3 regions of the Klebsiella sp. F11 genome follow, and region 2 is predicted to be linked to each of the others. Evidence: predicted binding sites of a transcription regulator. Region 2 holds the regulator's gene; each other region holds the start of a gene.
What was found. The regulator CRP, encoded in region 2, controls carbon source genes, mostly activating them, when cyclic AMP is high. The targets are predictions, from matches to a motif close to ATGTGANNNNNNTCACAT.
Positions count from the first base shown of each region.

Region 1: a site for CRP is predicted at 2,470-2,487, ahead of bhsA (multiple stress resistance protein BhsA). Genes of this name have one in related genera too.
Region 3: a site for CRP is predicted at 2,671-2,688, ahead of adhE (bifunctional acetaldehyde-CoA/alcohol dehydrogenase). Genes of this name have one in related genera too.

Region 1 is NZ_CM160060.1:3,385,060-3,391,408, forward strand. Features, by position in the region: gene mfd (transcription-repair coupling factor) at 1-798, shown strand, start outside; gene ldtC (L,D-transpeptidase LdtC) at 961-1,923, shown strand; gene bhsA (multiple stress resistance protein BhsA) at 2,138-2,395, opposite strand; partial or broken gene AC1M2H_RS16770 (hypothetical protein) at 2,516-2,581, shown strand; gene AC1M2H_RS16775 (TetR/AcrR family transcriptional regulator) at 2,645-3,280, shown strand; gene AC1M2H_RS16780 (TonB-dependent siderophore receptor) at 3,535-5,721, shown strand; gene AC1M2H_RS16785 (glycine zipper 2TM domain-containing protein) at 5,776-6,315, opposite strand.
Region 2 is NZ_CM160060.1:413,208-419,556, reverse strand. Features, by position in the region: gene AC1M2H_RS02055 (hydrolase) at 1-756, shown strand, start outside; gene AC1M2H_RS02050 (YheU family protein) at 753-971, shown strand; gene AC1M2H_RS02045 (phosphoribulokinase) at 1,008-1,877, shown strand; gene AC1M2H_RS02040 (OsmC family protein) at 1,933-2,337, opposite strand; gene crp (cAMP-activated global transcriptional regulator CRP) at 2,644-3,276, shown strand; gene AC1M2H_RS02030 (YccS/YhfK family putative transporter) at 3,329-5,407, shown strand; gene argD (bifunctional acetylornithine/succinyldiaminopimelate transaminase) at 5,397-6,349, opposite strand, start outside.
Region 3 is NZ_CM160060.1:2,438,463-2,444,811, reverse strand. Features, by position in the region: gene oppA (oligopeptide ABC transporter substrate-binding protein OppA) at 1-1,033, opposite strand, end outside; gene AC1M2H_RS12070 (hypothetical protein) at 1,120-1,356, shown strand; gene AC1M2H_RS12065 (YchE family NAAT transporter) at 1,782-2,429, opposite strand; gene adhE (bifunctional acetaldehyde-CoA/alcohol dehydrogenase) at 2,906-5,584, shown strand; gene tdk (thymidine kinase) at 5,776-6,349, opposite strand, start outside.

The DNA.
Region 1 (6,349 bases), 2.7 Mb from region 2:
ATCATCGAGCGCGCCGATCATTTCGGCCTGGCCCAGCTGCACCAGCTGCGCGGGCGCGTCGGGCGTTCGCACCACCAGGCCTACGCCTGGCTGCTGACTCCGCATCCGAAGGCGATGTCCAGCGATGCGCAAAAGCGTCTGGAAGCAATCGCCTCGCTGGAGGATCTCGGCGCCGGGTTCGCCCTGGCAACCCACGACCTGGAAATTCGCGGCGCCGGGGAGTTGCTGGGCGAAGACCAGAGTGGGCAGATGACCACCATCGGCTTCTCGCTGTATATGGAGCTGCTGGAGAACGCCGTCGACGCGCTGAAGGCCGGGCGCGAGCCGTCGCTGGAAGATCTCACCAGCCAGCAAACCGAGGTCGAACTGCGTATGCCGTCATTGCTGCCGGACGACTTTATCCCGGATGTGAATACCCGCCTCTCGTTCTACAAGCGCGTTGCCAGCGCCAAAAGCGAGCACGAGCTGGAAGAGATCAAGGTTGAGCTCATCGACCGCTTCGGCCTGCTGCCGGACGCGGCCAGAAATCTGCTGGATATCGCCCGCCTGCGCCAGCAGGCGCAAAAGCTGGGCATCCGCAAGCTGGAGGGCAACGAAAAAGGCGGCATCATTGAGTTTAACGAAAAGAACCACGTCAACCCGGTGTGGCTGATTGGCCTGCTGCAGAAGCAGCCGCAGCGCTTCCGCCTTGACGGGCCGACGCGGCTGAAGTTTATGCAGGATCTCGCCGAGCGTAAAACGCGGATGGACTGGGTTCGTCAGTTTATGCGCCAGCTGGAAGAGAACGCCGTCGCCTGATCGTAACCGGGAAATGGCTGCGGTGACATTCATCGCAGCCATTTTTCCATCTGACACATTCAGCAAGCTTTACAAATGTTTTGCAATCTACCAGGGTTTCACCACACTCTCCCGCGCCATAATTTGTTTCTGTTTTCGTAAAAAAATAACCACTTACTTATTATGGCTATAAACTCTTCGCGTATCTCTCTGTGGCTGGCGCTGGCTACCGTTGTCGCCGTCCTGGCGCTTCCGGCCCGCGCTAACACCTGGCCTTTACCGCCGCCGGGCAGCCGCCTGGTAGGGCAAAATCAGTTCCACGTGGTGCAGAACAACGGCGGCTCGCTGGAAGCCATCGCCAAAAAGTATAACGTCGGTTTTCTGGCGCTCCTGCAGGCCAACCCCGGCGTCGATCCCTACGTTCCCCGCGCCGGCAGCGTGCTGACCATTCCGCTGCAGACGCTGCTGCCGGACGCGCCGCGCGAAGGGCTGGTGATTAACCTCGCCGAACTTCGTCTTTACTACTATCCGCCGGGCAAGAATCAGGTGACCGTCTACCCTATCGGTATCGGCCAGCTCGGGGGCGATACCCTGACGCCGACAATGATGACGACCGTTTCCGATAAGCGCGCCAACCCGACCTGGACGCCGACGGCCAATATTCGCGCGCGCTATAAGGCGATGGGGATCGAGCTGCCGGCCGTGGTTCCCGCCGGGCCGGATAACCCGATGGGGCACCACGCAATTCGCCTTGCGGCCTACGGCGGCGTCTATCTGCTGCACGGCACCAACGCCGACTTTGGCATTGGCATGCGCGTAAGCTCGGGCTGCATTCGCCTGCGCGACAACGATATTAAAACGCTGTACAACAAAATTACCCCCGGAACCCGAGTCAATATTATCAACGCGCCGATCAAGGTTTCCGTTGAGCCAAACGGCAGCCGGCTGGTCGAGATTCATCAGCCGCTATCGAAGCATCTTGATGACGATCCGCAAACGCTGCCAATCGTACTTGATGCGGCAATGCAGGCCTTTAAGCAGGCGCAGCTCACCGACCAGCCGGTCATGGAGCGGGCGATGGGACTGCGATCGGGGATGCCGATTGATGTCACCCGCCATCAGCCGAACGCCGGACAGGCACTGTAATCGCACGACGCGCGGAATACCGATTAATCGACGGGTTCTTGATGACGTTTTATGGGGAAGAGAGCCGGGCATTCAGAGAGCGAGTCGCGGTCCCATAAGGGGTGTGGACCGCTTCGCAATATTGGCATAACAGGGGAACAGCTTACTGCTTACTACCGCGGCCTGATAAAGGGATCAGAGCCACGTTTGTCAGTGGCATGACAGAGGGAACAGCTTATTTGTAGATAACCGCAGTGCCGTGCAGGGTGTTAGGACCGGTTACCGACGTAATGCGGAATGAAGTCGCGCCCATTTCTTCCGCTTTCTGCGCCAGCTGGTCTTCCAGAGAGCCCAGGTTGGTGCCGGCGGAGGCGGAAACGGTGCCGATTTTTTGCTGGCCGGCAGGAGTGGATTGCACTTCAACGGCGGCAAAACTGGCGAAAGAGAGCGAGCTCAGGACAGCAGCGAGGGTCAGCGTTTTGATGGTTTTCATGATTATTGTACCTATGCAGATGATTTTTTATTAGGGTCGCAAGAATTAACTTAACGATCGATAGGTAAATAATAATGTGACTCACATCACACGTCAACGCATTTTTATAACGATCGTTTAATTATTTATAAACAACTTAAAATTCATATATATATGAATTATTTATTTTTGGGCCGACTCTGCTGGTAGGTTGCGGCGTTTGTTTTTATAATGGCCCCTCAACAAACCAACATAGGTACAAGCGGCATCATGACAACTGACGTCCAAAGTTGCACAAAAAAAAGCCGTGGCCGACCTAAAGTGTTCGACAGGGAAGCGGCGCTGGATAAGGCCATGGCACTGTTCTGGCAGCATGGGTATGAGGCAACCTCCCTTGCCGACCTGGTGGAAGCCACCGGGGCAAAAGCCCCTACGCTCTACGCCGAGTTCGTCAACAAAGAAGGGCTGTTTCGCGCGGTGCTGGATCGCTATATTTCGCGCTTTGCCGCCAGGCACGAAGCGCAGCTGTTTGACGAAGATAAGTCGGTCGACCAGGCGCTGCGGGACTATTTCACCGCGATTGCCACCTGCTTTACCAGTAAAGACACGCCGGCGGGTTGCTTTATGATCAACACCTCCGCGGTGCTGGCGGCCTCCTCTACCGACATCGCCAACACTATTAAGTCGCGGCACGCGATGCAGGAGCAGACCCTGATCCAGTTCCTGCAGCAGCGCCAGCTGCGCGGTGAGCTGCCGGAAAATGGCGACGTTCGCCAGCTCGCGCAGTTCTTAAGCTGCGTGCTGCAGGGCATGTCGATAAGCGCCCGCGAAGGCGCCGATTTCAGCAAATTAATGCAAATTGCCGACACCACCCTGCGCCTGTGGCCGCAAATTCTCCAGCCCTAATCCGCTCTGCTGTCCGGTGACCTAAGTCACCGGGCCTGCGTTACCCCTCCGCTTTGACCCCATTTTTATTAATGTTTTCACACCTTTAAGCGTTAATTTGTTGTAAATGATATTGATAACAATAATCACTGCGTGCAGAATTCGCATTTGCGTTTTTCAATTTGTTTCACCCTGTAACAATCGGTGCGCCCGCGCCGAAAAACTAAAACAACAATGCTTAACAACAAAGCAATTAACTCATAAAAGGAATGCGAATGAACACGCGTCTCTGGGTGCTTAACCCACTGCTGCTGGCTACCACCCTCCCCGTCTTTAGCGCCCAGGCGGCCGAAGAAAGTCTTATCGTTAGCGCCAACCGTACGCACCGTACCGTTGCCGAAATGGCGCAGACCACCTGGGTTATTGAAGGTCACGAAATTGAACAGCAGGTTCAGGGCGGCAAGGAGTTCAAAGACGTGCTGGCGCAGCTTATCCCGGGCATCGACGTCAGCAGCCAGGGACGGACGAACTACGGCATGAATATGCGCGGTCGCGCGATCGTGGTGCTGATCGACGGCGTACGGCTGAACTCCTCCCGCACCGACAGCCGTCAGCTCGACGCTATCGACCCGTTCAATATTGAACATATCGAGGTTATCTCCGGCGCCACCTCGCTGTACGGCGGCGGTAGCACCGGCGGCCTGATCAATATTGTGACCAAAAAAGGCCAGCAGGATAGCCAGGTCGATCTCGAACTGGGCGGCAAAACGGGGTTTGCCAACAGTAACGACCATGACGAGCGGGTGGCGGCGGCGGTCAGCGGCGGAACCGACCACGCATCCGGCAGATTATCGGTGGCTTATCAGCGCTTCGGCGGCTGGTATGACGGCAATAACGATGCGCTGATCCTCGATAATACCCAGACCGGCTTACAGCACTCCGACCGCCTCGACGTGATGGGCACCGGCACCATCGACATAGACGATAATCGTCAGCTCCAGCTGGTGACGCAATACTATAAAAGCCAGGGCGACGACTACGGCCTGTACCTGGGGAAAAATATGTCGGCGGTGACCGGCGACGGCAAGGCCTACACCACCGGCGGGCTGGATTCCGACCGCGTGCCCGGCACCGAGCGTCATCTGATCAGCCTCCAGTATTCCGACGCCGACTTCTACGGCCAGAATCTGGTCAGCCAGATCTACTATCGCGACGAATCCCTGACCTTTTACCCCTTCCCAACCCTCTCTAAGGGCCAGGTCAGCAGCTTCTCCTCCTCGAAGCAGGATACCGATCAGTACGGGGCCAAAATTACCCTCAACAGCCAGCCGCTGGAGGGCCTGGATCTGACCTGGGGGCTCGATGCCGATCATGAAACCTTCAACGCCAACCAGATGTTCTTCGATCTCAACCAATCGATGGCTTCCGGCGGGCTGAATAATCAGTCGATCTACACCACCGGCCGCTACCCGGGCTACAGCATCACCAACCTCGCCCCGTTCCTGCAAAGCAGCTATGACCTGAACGATATCTTTACCGTCAGCGGCGGCGTGCGCTACCAGTGGACGGAAAACCGGGTAGATGATTTTGTCGGCTACGCGCAGCAGCAGGACGTCGCCAACGGGAAAGCCCGCTCGGCGGACGCCATCCCCGGCGGGAAAACGGATTACGATAACTTCCTGTTTAACGCCGGGATTGTCGCCCACATTACCGACCGTCAGCAGACCTGGTTTAACTTCTCGCAGGGCGTCGAGCTGCCGGATCCGGGTAAATACTACGGCATTGGTCAATACGGCGCCGCCGTTAACGGCAACCTTCCGCTGGTGTCGAGCGTCAACGTCGGCGACTCGCCGCTGCAGGGGATAAAAGTTAACTCTTACGAGCTGGGCTGGCGCTACACCGGCGATAACCTGCGCACCCAGCTGGCGGCTTACTACTCGACGTCGGACAAAAATATCGTTGTCAATCGCGCCGATATGACGATAGACGTTCAGTCCGATAAGCGGCGTATTTACGGCGTTGAAGGGGCGGTGGATTACGCCTTCCCGCAGAGCGACTGGAGCACGGGAGCTAACTTCAACGTGCTGAAATCGCAGGTGAAGAGCGACGGCAGCTGGCAGAAATGGGACGTAACCCTGGCCTCGCCGTCAAAAGCCACCGCCTGGGTCGGCTGGGCGCCGGATCCGTGGTCGCTGCGCGTGCAAACCCAACAGGTGTTCGATATTAGCGACGCCAGCGGCAACAAGCTTGACGGCTACAACACCGTTGACTTTATCGGCAGCTACGCGCTCCCGCTGGGCAAGCTGACCTTCAGCATCGAAAACCTGCTGAACGAAGACTACGTCACCCTCTGGGGCCAGCGCGCGCCGCTGCTCTATAGCCCAACCTACGGCAGCAGTTCGCTGTATGAGTACAAAGGCCGCGGCCGCACCTTTGGTCTGAACTACGCCCTGAGCTTCTGATAAAAAAAGCCCCTCATCCTGAGTGATGAGGGGCAAATAGCAATAAACGCTTTTTTACGCTTTGTTATTCAGAATCAGCTGACCGTTACTATCCAGCGGAATTTGCGTGCCGGGGTCATGTTCCATGCGAATCTTGCCCTGCTGATCGCCGATTTTGTAGGTGACGTCATAGCCCAGCATTTTATCCGATTTGTCGTACACCGTTTTGCAGCGCTGCTGCGTGGTGGTGTAGGTGTCGCCTTCCTGCAGCGATCCCTGAATCTGATTACCGGCATAGCCGCCACCCAGCGCGCCCACTACCGTGGCAACGCTGCGGCCGCGGCCACCGCCAAACTGATGGCCGATAACCCCGCCGGCAACCGCGCCGAGCACCGAGCCGGCAATCCGGTTTTCATCCTGCACCGGACGACGGTGGGTAACGGTGACGTTGCGGCACTCCTGGCGCGGCGTTTTAATGCTCTCTTTTATCGGCGTACTGGAGACCACCTGCGCATACTGCGGGCCACGATCCAGTACGTTAAGACCGGCGACGGCGGCCACGCCCAGCGCGGCGGCCACGCCAATCCCTATACCCGCCAACATTGATTTATTCACGGGACATCCTCCTTTGTTGCTGATAGCGATAATT
Region 2 (6,349 bases):
TACGCTCACGGTCTGATCCACGCCGCCATGCAGCGCGGCTGGCTTGGCGTGGTGATGCATTTTCGCGGCTGTAGCGGCGAGCCTAACCGTAATAACCGCATCTACCACTCCGGAGAGACGGAAGACGGCACCTGGTTCCTGCGCCGGCTGCAGCGCGAATTTGGTCCCGCGCCTACCGCCGCCGTCGGCTACTCGCTGGGCGGTAATATGCTGGGCTGCCTGCTGGCAAACGAGGGCGATAGCGTCCCGCTCGACGCGGCGGTCATCGTGTCGGCCCCGTTCATGCTGGAGGCCTGCAGCTACCATATGGATAAAGGCTTCTCCCGCGTCTACCAGCGCTATCTGCTCAACCTGTTAAAAGCCAACGCCGCGCGCAAGCTAAAAGCCTACCCGGGCTCGCTGCCGGTTGATTTACGCCAGCTAAAAGGCATGCGGCGCATTCGCGAGTTTGACGATACCATCACCGCCAAAATTCACGGCTTTGCCGATGCGCTGGACTACTATCGCCAGTGCAGCGCGATGCCGCGCCTGAGCGATATCACTAAACCCACGCTGATCATCCACGCGAAAGACGATCCGTTCATGGACCATCATTCCATTCCGCCGCAGGAGCAGCTGCCGGCCAACGTCGAGTATCAGTTGACCGAACAGGGCGGGCACGTGGGGTTTGTCGGCGGTACGCTGCGCAGGCCGGAGATGTGGCTGGAAAGACGGATCCCGGACTGGCTAACGCGCTGGCTGGAAGGAAAAAAATGATTATTCCCTGGCAGGATCTGGATCCCGAAACGCTGGATAACCTGATTGAAAGCTTTGTGTTGCGCGAAGGCACCGATTATGGTGAACATGAACGCTCGCTGACCGATAAGGTCGCCGATGTAAAACAGCAGCTGAAAAGCGGAGAAGCCGTACTGGTGTGGTCAGAGCTGCACGAGACGGTCAACATCATGCCCCGCAAGCAGTTCCACGGCTAAGGCGGCGCCACACCATCGTTTAATCTGGGAGTTGATATGTCTGCCAAACATCCGGTGATTGCCGTCACGGGCTCCAGCGGCGCGGGAACAACCACCACCAGCCTCGCCTTTCGCAAGATCTTCGCCCAGTTGAATCTGCGTGCCGCCGAAGTCGAGGGCGATAGCTTCCATCGCTATACCCGCCCGGAAATGGACATGGCGATCCGCAAAGCGCGGGATCAGGGGAAACACATCAGCTATTTTGGTCCGGAAGCGAACGACTTCGGCCTGCTGGAAAATACCTTCCTCGAATACGGGCGTAGCGGAACCGGCCAGTCGAGAAAATATCTGCATACCTATGACGAGGCCGTGCCGTGGAATCAGGTGCCGGGCACCTTCACGCCCTGGCAGCCGCTGCCGGAGCCGACCGACGTCCTGTTTTACGAAGGGCTGCACGGCGGCGTTGTCACGCCACAGCACAACGTGGCGCAAAACGTCGACCTGCTGGTGGGCGTCGTGCCTATCGTCAACCTGGAGTGGATTCAGAAGCTGATCCGCGACACCAGCGAACGCGGGCATTCCCGCGAGGCGGTAATGGATTCGGTCGTCCGTTCGATGGAGGATTATATTAACTTCATCACCCCGCAGTTCTCGCGCACCCATATCAACTTCCAGCGGGTCCCCACCGTTGATACGTCGAACCCCTTCGCCGCCAAAGGCATTCCCTCGCTGGATGAAAGCTTTGTGGTGATCCACTTCCGCAACCTGCAGGATATCGACTTCCCGTGGCTGCTGGCGATGCTGCAAGGGTCGTTTATCTCGCATATCAATACGCTGGTGGTGCCGGGAGGCAAAATGGGGTTGGCGATGGAGCTGATCATGGCGCCGCTGGTGGAACGGCTGATGGCGGGGAAAAAGATCGGTTAAGCCGTTAGCAACCCCGGCGACGACGCAAGCCGGGGCGACGGGCTGGCCATTCGGCTTAGCCCTCAATAACCTCGTACGAATGCGTGATATTTACCGCTTTTTGCAGCATCAGCGCCACCGAGCAGTATTTTTCCGCCGACAGGTCTACCGCCCGCGAAACGGCCGCATCCTTCAGCTCGCGGCCGGTGACGATAAAATGCAGGTTGATGTGGGTAAACAGGCGCGGCGCCTCTTCCCGACGCTCTGAGGTCAGCTTCACCTCACAGTTGGTCACATCATGGCGTCCTTTTTGCAAAATTGAGACCACGTCGATGGCGCTACAGCCGCCGGCGGCCATCAGCACCATTTCCATCGGGCTCGGCGCTTTATCCCCGGAGTTGCCGTCCATCAAAATCTGGTGGCCGGAAGCCGACTCACCGATGAAGGTTAGCCCTTCGACCCATTTCACACGAGCTTGCATAAAATTTAACTCCAAGGTTGCAATTTTCCTGACAGATTACGCGCACATAACAAATCTGGCAACGGAAGGCGACCTGCATCATGCTGAAGCGAGACACCAGGAGACATGCGGCAAAAGCTATGCTAAAACAGTCAGGATGCTACAGTATTACATTGATGTACTGCATGTATGCAGAGGAATTCACATTACAGGCTGCAGAAAAATCACCAGCCAGCTTCCCAGGCATAGGGAAACAATACGATTGCATGCCCGGATGCCGTGTAGTGTCGGCACCCGGAGATAGCTTATAACAGAGGATAACCGCGCATGGTGCTTGGCAAACCGCAAACAGACCCTACCCTCGAATGGTTCTTGTCTCATTGCCACATTCATAAGTACCCATCTAAAAGCACGCTGATCCACCAGGGTGAAAAAGCAGAAACGTTGTACTACATCGTCAAAGGCTCTGTGGCTGTGCTCATCAAGGATGAAGAAGGTAAAGAGATGATTCTCTCTTACCTCAACCAGGGCGATTTCATCGGTGAATTAGGCTTGTTTGAAGAAGGCCAGGAGCGTAGCGCCTGGGTACGTGCGAAAACCGCATGTGAAGTGGCCGAAATCTCCTATAAAAAATTCCGTCAGCTGATCCAGGTTAACCCGGACATCCTGATGCGTCTCTCGTCGCAGATGGCCCGCCGTCTGCAGGTTACCTCTGAGAAAGTGGGTAACCTTGCCTTCCTCGACGTCACCGGCCGCATCGCCCAGACGTTGCTGAACCTGGCAAAACAGCCTGACGCGATGACCCACCCGGACGGTATGCAAATCAAAATTACCCGTCAGGAAATCGGTCAGATCGTCGGCTGCTCGCGTGAAACCGTTGGCCGTATCCTGAAAATGCTGGAAGATCAAAATCTGATCTCCGCGCACGGTAAAACTATCGTCGTCTACGGCACGCGTTAAGCTGATAAAACGGCGTATTGCCCCTGCAATACGCCGTTTCTGTTTTCCCTCTATGTGGCGCAGGCTGATTTACCACCCTGAAGTCAACTACGCACTGCGGCAAACGCTGGTGCTGTGTCTGCCGGTCGCAGTTGGCCTCCTTCTCGGTCATCTGCAGCAGGGCCTGCTGTTCTCGCTGGTTCCCGCATGCTGCAACGTCGCCGGTCTTGATACGCCGCATAAGCGTTTCTTTAAACGCCTGATTATTGGCGGCTCGCTTTTTGCCGGCTGCAGCCTGATCGTTCAGCTCCTGCTCCAGCATGATATCCCGCTCCCTTTAATTCTCAGCGGCCTGACCCTGCTCCTTGGCGTCACGGCGGAAATCAGCTCGCTGCACGCGAGGCTGCTGCCCGCCTCGCTGATTGCCGCCATCTTTACCCTGAGCCTCGCCGGCAATATGCCGGTCTGGGAGCCGCTGCTGATCTACGCGCTCGGCACGCTGTGGTACGGACTATTCAACTGGTTCTGGTTTTGGCTATGGCGCGAGCAGCCGCTGCGCGAATCGCTCAGCCTGCTGTACCGGGAGCTGGCCAACTACTGTGAAGCCAAATACAGCCTGCTGACCCAGCATATCGACCCGGCAACCTCGCTGCCTCCTCTGTTGACCCGCCAGCAAAAGGTCGTCGATCTGATCACCCTGTGCTACCAGCAGATGCATATGCTAGCGGCCAATCAGCGTAACGATCATAAGCGCCTGCTGCGGGCGTTTCAGGTTGCCCTCGATCTCCAGGAGCATATTTCCGTCAGCCTGCATCAGCCGGAAGAGGTGCAGAAGCTGGTCGAACGCAGCCACGCGGAAGCGGTAATCCGCTGGAATGCGCAAACCGTCGCGGCGCGGCTGAGGGTACTGGCGGACGACATCCTGTACCACCGCTATCCGCAACGCTTTAACATGGATAAGCAGATCGGCGCGCTGGAGAAAATTGCCTCGCAGCACCCCGACAACCCGGTCGGGCAGTTCTGCGCATGGCACTTCGGCCGCCTTGCCAGGGTGCTACGCACCCAGCGGCCGCTGTACGCGCGTAACCTGATGGCCGATAAGGAGCGGCGCCTGCCGCTGCTGCCTGCGCTGAAAAGCTATCTCTCTTATAAATCGCCGGCTTTGCGCAGCGCCGCCCGCATCTGCGTGATGCTCACCGCCGCAAGCCTGATGGGCAGCGCGCTAAACCTTCCCAAACCCTACTGGATCCTGATGACGGTGCTCTTCGTTACCCAGAACGGCTACGGCGCGACGCGGGTCCGCATCGTCCACCGGGCGGCGGGGACCCTTGCCGGCCTGGCGATTGCCGGACTAACGCTGCACTTCAACGTCCCGGAGGGCTATACGCTGACCGCGATGCTGATTATCACGCTATTGAGCTATCTGATTATTCGCAAGAGCTACGGCTGGGCAATGGTGGGCTTTACCGTCACGGCGGTGTATACCCTGCAGCTGCTAACGCTCAACGGAGAACAGTTTATCGTCGCCAGGCTTATCGATACGCTTATCGGGTGCCTGATCGCCTTCGGCGGGATGGTATGGCTGTGGCCGCAGTGGCAGAGCGGGCTGCTGCGTAAAAACGCCCACGACGCACTGGAGGCGGACCAGGAAGCCATCCGGCTCATTCTCAGCGAAGACCACCAGGCGCCGGCGCTGGCCTATCGGCGGATGCGCGTCAATCAGGCGCATAACTCGCTGTATAACTCGCTGAATCAGGCGATGCAGGAGCCCGGCTTTAACTCACGTTATCTTGACGATATGAAGCTGTGGGTCACCCATAGCCAGTTTATTGTCGAACATATCAACGCCATGACCACGCTGGCCCGCGAGCACAATATGCTGACGCCGGATCTGGCCCGCCGCTACCTTGAATCCTGTGAGATTGCGCTACAGCGCTGCCAGCAGCGGCTGGATACCGATGGCCCGGGCAGCGCCGGAGAGGTGAATATCATGGAGTCGCAGGATGCGGACGTGCCCCGCGGCCCGCTGAGTACCATGGAGCAGCACCTGCAGCGGATCCTCGATCATCTGAACACCATGCACACCATCTCGTCGGTGGCATGGCGTCAGCGCCCGCATCACGGCATCTGGCTACGCGCAACTAAGCGCTAAGTACGCGCTGTACGGCCTGCGCGAAGCGCGCCATCCCTTCATCAATATCGCTATCATCAATGACCAGCGAAGGCACAAAACGCATGACGTCGGGTCCGGCATTGAGCACCATGACGCCCGCATCCGCCGCGGCATACAGGAAATCGCGCGCCCGGCCGCGATGCTGCGGCTTCAGCTCCGCGCCGATCAGCAGCCCCATGCCGCGAATATCGCTAAACAGATCGAAACGGGCATCTATCTGCTGCAAGTGCTGCACAAAGCGTTCGCGCTTCGCGTTGACGCCGTCCAGCACCTCAGGCGTGTTAATCAGATCAAACGCTGCGCCGGCGACCGCACAAGCAAGCGGGTTTCCCCCGTAGGTTGAACCGTGGGAACCGGCGTGGAAGGCGCTGGCAATATCATGGGTGGTCAGCATGGCGCTAATCGGGAAACCGCCGCCGAGCGCTTTCGCGCTGGTCAGGATATCCGGCGTCACGCCGTAGTGCATATAGGCAAACAGCGAACCGGTACGCCCCATCCCGCACTGCACTTCATCAAACACCAGCAGCGCCTGGTGCTGGTCGCACAGTTCGCGCAGGCCTTTGAGGAACTCCGGGGTTGCGGCCATCACGCCGCCCTCGCCCTGAATCGGCTCAACCACCACCGCGCAGGTGTGATCGTCCATAACCGCCTTCACCGCGTGCAGGTCGTTAAACGGCACGTGAACGATATCCGCCGGCTTCGGCCCGAAGCCGTCAGAATATTTCGGCTGCCCGCCAACGGAGACCGTAAATAGCGAACGGCCGTGGAAAGCGTTATAGAAGGCGATAATTTTGGTTTTATAGGGGCTATGGCGGGTAATAGTGTAGTTACGCGCCAGCTTGAATGCGGTTTCGTTGGCTTCGGTGCCGGAGTTCATAAACACCACGCGATCGGCGAAGGTGGCATCAACCAGCTTGCGGC
Region 3 (6,349 bases), 2.0 Mb from region 2:
GCGTATAGCCATAGGCCGGAATATCCCCCTGACCTTTTACTTTATTCGCAATAATATCGCGATCGAGGCCCATCTTCAGCGCGGTACGTACGCGCGGATCGGTAAATGGCGCTTTCTGGTTATTAATCTCGTAATAGTAGGTGCACAGATACGGATCCACGTGCAGTTCATTTGGAATTTCTTTTTTCAGCTTCTGGAATAGCTCAATAGGCAGCTGGTTATAGGTCATATCCAGCTCACCGCTGCGGTAGCGGTTAACGTAGGTCACTTCGGAAGAGGTCGGCAGCCAGGTCACTTCATCAATAACCGTTTTGCTGTTATTCCAGTAGTGAGGATTACGTTCCATGACGATACGTTCGTTAACGACCCAATCCTTCAACTTATAGGCGCCGTTAGAGACGATATTGGCAGGCTGAGTCCACTTCTCGCCAAATTTCTCGATGGCCGGTTTATAAACCGGCGACATGGATGAGTTGACCAGCAGCTTATAGAAGTACGGGACGGCTTCGCTGAGGGTGACTTCCAGCGTGTGATCGTCAATGGCCTTCACACCCAGTTCAGTCGGCGCCTTTTTACCGTCAATAATCTCATCGACGTTGGCAATATGGCCATACTGCGGATAGCTCGCATACGGAGAGGCGGTTTTCGGGTCCACCAGACGCTGCCAGCTATAAACAAAATCCTGTGCCGTTACCGGCTCGCCGTTGGACCATTTCGCGTCTTTACGCAGATGGAAGGTCCAGACTTTAAAATCTTTGTTGTCCCAGCTCTCAGCGACGCCCGGAACCGGGTGACCATCGACCGGCGACGTCACCAGCAGGCCTTCAAACAGATCGCGGCTGATATTGGATTCCGGCACCCCTTCAATTTTATCGGGGTCCAGCGACTGCGGCTCTGCGCCGCTGTTACGCACGATGCTCTGCTTTGCTGCTAACGAGACACCTGCTGGCACATCTGCCGCCACTGCGTTTCCTGCAATAAGCGCAGCGAGAACGCCTGCTGCAATAAGGCTTTTTCTTGTGATGATGGTCATTGTGTTGTTACTCCATTCATTATAATTACTGGCTATATAACCAGCCTGTTTTTCCCCTTACGGGATTCTGTACAGTGCAGGAGTTTATGCTGCTGTCAGAGTTTACTGCTTGCTATCACCGACTTATTTATTACGGCCGCTCAGGCGGCGACCTTGACGTCGATTCTTTCCCCTACCGGGGTATTTCTGGCGGCAATGAGTTATTTAATAATAATTCTCATTTACGCTTGTTATTCAGTAAAAAGAACACGGCGGAAATTACCAAAAGGCTTTCTCATCCGCCAATGCAATTTGCAAATATGTTACCGGTTTCTCTTTTATGACCTTTTCTGCGCCTGGCTTTTAGCCCGCCTTCGCACAGATTAAACTTCAAAATCATTATTTTTCAATTAGATACAATTACCCTATCGTTCTGCATACCGTGATGATGTATCAAGATGCTTTTTTGTACGAAAATTTAACAATCGGTTAATTTTTAGCACATTCATCTACACTGACAATGAAATTACTAATATTATTTCAATTATCCAACGGCAAGCACCAGAGAATGATGTGAAGAAAATAACAGTGGCAAGGCGCTGGGGAAAACGCAGAAGGAGGTGTGATAACAACGTAATAAATTGATAGATAAATAATTTTATAAATATTGTTAAAAGTTATATCGCGCTGGCCATATCACCTTTATTAATATCTTTTGCTAATAATGAAGCAAACGCGGAGCGCCAGGCTCCGCAGCGGGCAGCCTAACTTAGGCCAGCAGGCCCGGAAACAGCGCTTTTATTCCGGTAACGATAAATTCAATTCCCAGCGCCATCAGCAGCAGCCCCATAATACGCGTTATTACGTTAATGCCGGTTTGCCCAAGCAGGCGAACTAACCACGGCGCTATGCGGAAAATTCCCCAACAGCACAGAGCAAACAGCGCGATTGCCACCGAAAAGCCAATGAGATGGGCTACCGTGTGGTAACGCGTCCCCCAAACAATGGTTGAGCTAATCGCCCCCGGGCCGGCCATCAGCGGTAATGCCAGCGGCACCACGCCGATACTTTCGCGGATAGCCGTCTCTGACTTCTCCTGCTTGTTCTGTTTGTCTTCCCCAAGCTTGCCGCTAATCATCGACATCGCAATGGTGACGACGAGGATCCCGCCGGCAATACGGAATGAATCAATGGAGATACCGAAGATTTGCAAAATACCGTCCCCGAGGAACAACGAGGTCAGCAGGATGATGGCCACGGAAAGATTCGCCGTCAGGTTGGTCTTATTACGGATCGCCGCGCTCTGGTAGCTGGTCATACTAATGAAGACAGGGATGATGCCAACCGGGTTAACCAGTGCAAATAACCCGATGAAAAACTTGAAATAAGTTGAAAAATCAAACAACGGTAGAGTCACAGTGCGCTCCGCAGCATCATAAAATATGGCTGTTGACAGTGGATGTCATAAAATATTCGCGCAGAAGATACGCTTTTTAACAGCATAATTCATCTCAAAAATGCATACCGCAATGATAAACGGTGTTTGTTGTATATTTGTTTCTTTTACTGGTTTTATTCATTTATTTTGCATACCTTTTCATTACACTTGATTTAAGTGGTCATAAAGTAGCCTGCTGAAAGGTGTCAGCTTGACATAAAATTGATCTAAATCACGTAAATCGTACTCAGAAGTGAGTAATCTTGTTTACACCAAAGAGTGGAAGCCGGCAGTACCTGAGGATAAAGAAATAAAGCTTCGTTAGTAAATCAGTGAAGCCAGCAGAGCAAAATTCGATACGTTAACATTTAGATGCAAGCTATTAACCGCCTGTCTATACTATCGAATCGAGCTACTGATTTACTAAAAAAGTTTAACATTATCAGGAGAGCATTATGGCTGTTACTAATGTCGCTGAACTTAACGCACTCGTAGAGCGCGTAAAAAAAGCCCAGCGTGAATATGCCAGTTTCACTCAAGAACAAGTTGATAAAATCTTCCGTGCAGCCGCTCTGGCCGCCGCAGACGCTCGAATCCCTCTCGCAAAAATGGCCGTCGCCGAATCCGGCATGGGCATTATCGAAGACAAAGTGATCAAAAACCACTTCGCTTCTGAATACATCTATAACGCTTATAAAGATGAAAAGACCTGCGGTATTCTCTCTGAAGACGATACCTTTGGTACGATCACCATCGCAGAGCCTATCGGTATTATTTGCGGTATCGTCCCAACGACGAACCCAACTTCTACAGCAATCTTTAAATCACTGATTAGCCTTAAAACGCGTAACGCGATCATCTTCTCGCCACATCCGCGTGCTAAAGATGCCACCAACAAAGCGGCTGATATCGTTCTGCAGGCGGCGATCGCAGCCGGCGCACCGAAAGATCTGATCGGTTGGATCGACCAGCCTTCCGTTGAGCTGTCCAACGCCCTGATGCACCACCCTGACATTAATCTGATTCTTGCGACCGGCGGTCCAGGTATGGTTAAAGCGGCCTATAGCTCCGGTAAACCGGCTATCGGCGTTGGCGCAGGTAACACCCCGGTTGTTATCGATGAAACCGCTGATATTAAACGCGCCGTGGCGTCGGTGCTGATGTCCAAAACCTTCGATAACGGCGTTATCTGTGCGTCTGAACAGTCCGTTGTCGTCGTTGACTCCGTCTACGACGCCGTTCGTGAGCGTTTCTCCAGCCACGGTGGCTACCTGCTGCAGGGCAAAGAGCTGAAAGCGGTTCAGGACATCATCCTGAAAAACGGCGCGCTGAACGCCGCCATCGTTGGTCAGCCGGCGTATAAAATTGCTGAACTCGCAGGCTTCACCGTCCCGAGCAACACCAAAATTCTGATTGGTGAAGTGACCGACGTTGACGAAAGCGAGCCGTTTGCTCACGAAAAACTGTCTCCGACTCTGGCCATGTATCGTGCCAAAAACTTCGAAGACGCCGTTGATAAAGCTGAAAAACTGGTGGCGATGGGCGGTATCGGTCATACCTCCTGCCTGTACACCGACCAGGATAACCAGCCGGCTCGCGTGGCCTTCTTCGGCCAGATGATGAAAACCGCACGTATCCTGATTAACACTCCGGCTTCTCAGGGTGGTATCGGTGACCTGTATAACTTTAAACTCGCGCCTTCCCTGACTCTGGGTTGTGGTTCCTGGGGTGGTAACTCCATCTCTGAAAACGTTGGTCCGAAACACCTGATCAACAAGAAAACCGTTGCTAAGCGAGCTGAAAACATGTTGTGGCACAAACTTCCGAAATCTATCTACTTCCGTCGTGGCTCTCTGCCAATCGCGCTGGATGAAGTGATTACTGATGGTCACAAACGCGCGCTGATCGTGACCGACCGCTTCCTGTTCAACAACGGCTATGCCGACCAGATCACCTCCGTACTGAAGGCATCCGGCGTTGAAACCGAAGTATTCTTTGAAGTTGAAGCTGACCCAACTCTGACCGTAGTACGTAAAGGTGCAGAACTCGCCAACTCCTTCAAACCGGACGTCATCATCGCCCTCGGCGGTGGTTCCCCGATGGATGCCGCGAAAATCATGTGGGTGATGTACGAACATCCGGAAACCCACTTCGAAGACCTGGCGCTGCGCTTTATGGATATCCGTAAACGTATCTACAAGTTCCCGAAAATGGGCGTGAAAGCGAAAATGATCGCCGTCACGACCACTTCCGGTACCGGTTCTGAAGTGACCCCGTTTGCGGTCGTTACCGACGATGCGACCGGTCAGAAATATCCGCTGGCAGACTACGCGCTGACTCCGGATGTGGCGATTGTCGATGCCAACCTCGTCATGGATATGCCGAAGTCCCTGTGCGCATTCGGTGGTCTGGATGCCGTCACTCACGCCCTGGAAGCCTACGTTTCCGTGCTGGCGTCTGAGTTCTCCGATGGCCAGGCTCTGCAGGCGCTGAAGCTGCTGAAAGAGTACCTTCCTGCGTCCTACAATGAAGGTTCTAAGAACCCGGTAGCGCGTGAACGCGTGCACAGTGCAGCGACTATTGCCGGTATCGCGTTTGCTAACGCCTTCCTCGGCGTATGTCACTCGATGGCGCACAAGCTGGGCTCCCAGTTCCATATCCCGCACGGCCTGGCCAACGCCCTGCTGATTTGTAACGTTATCCGCTACAACGCGAACGATAACCCAACCAAGCAGACCGCATTCAGCCAGTACGATCGTCCGCAGGCTCGTCGTCGCTACGCAGAGATTGCTGACCACCTTGGCCTGAGCGCGCCTGGTGACCGCACCGCAGCGAAAATCGAGAAACTGCTGGCGTGGCTGGAAAGCATGAAAGCTGAACTGGGTATTCCTAAGTCTATCCGTGAAGCTGGCGTGCAGGAAGCTGACTTCCTGGCCCACGTTGACAAGCTGTCTGAAGATGCATTCGATGACCAGTGCACCGGCGCTAACCCGCGCTACCCGCTGATCGCCGAGCTGAAACAGATTCTGCTGGATACCTTCTACGGTAACGAGTTCAGCGAAGGCGAAGCTGCCGCAAAGAAAGAAGCCGTAGCAGCGCCGAAGGCCGATAAAAAAGCGAAAAAATCCGCTTAATTTACGCCGGTAACAATAAATAAAAGGCCTCATCTTTTGATGAGGCCTTTTTTGTCGTCACTATTTTGCCTGACGTCGTAAAACCGGCGCAGAGCGGCGCCGAAGCATCAGCCCATCATATTACAGCAGCAATGGTAGCAGGACATTATCAGGCGCCTGGTGCGCGCCTGAGCGGGATCGACGAAGGGAGATTAGCTGGAGCGCTGTCTGCTTTGTACAAGCGTTAAAGAGCCCTCTTTTAAGGCTTCTTTATAATGTTTACGGCAGACCGATACGTAGCGTTCGTTGCCGCCAATAACCACCTGCTCACCCTCATTGTACGGCCGCCCTTCCTGGTCAAGGCGCAGCACCATACTCGCCTTGCGGCCGCAAAAACAGATGGTTTTTAATTCAACCAGCTTATCTGACCAGGCCAATAAATACTGGCTGCCGATAAACAGCTCCCCGCGGAAATCAGTACGCAGGCCGTAGCACAGCACCGGGATATCCAGACCATCAACAACCTCGGATAGCTCATGCACCTGCGCACGGCTCAGAAACTGGCTCTCATCAACTAATACACAATGAACCGGCTGCTTTGCATGCTCTGCGCTAATCTCGGCAAATAATGAGGTCTGCGGGTTAAACAGCCGGGCCGGCGATGAGAGGCCAATTCTTGAACTGACCTTACCGGAGCCAAAGCGGTCATCAATCTCAGCCGTATAAACCAGGGCACGCATGCCTCGTTCCTGATAATTGTATGAGGACTGCAGTAGCGCAGTCGAC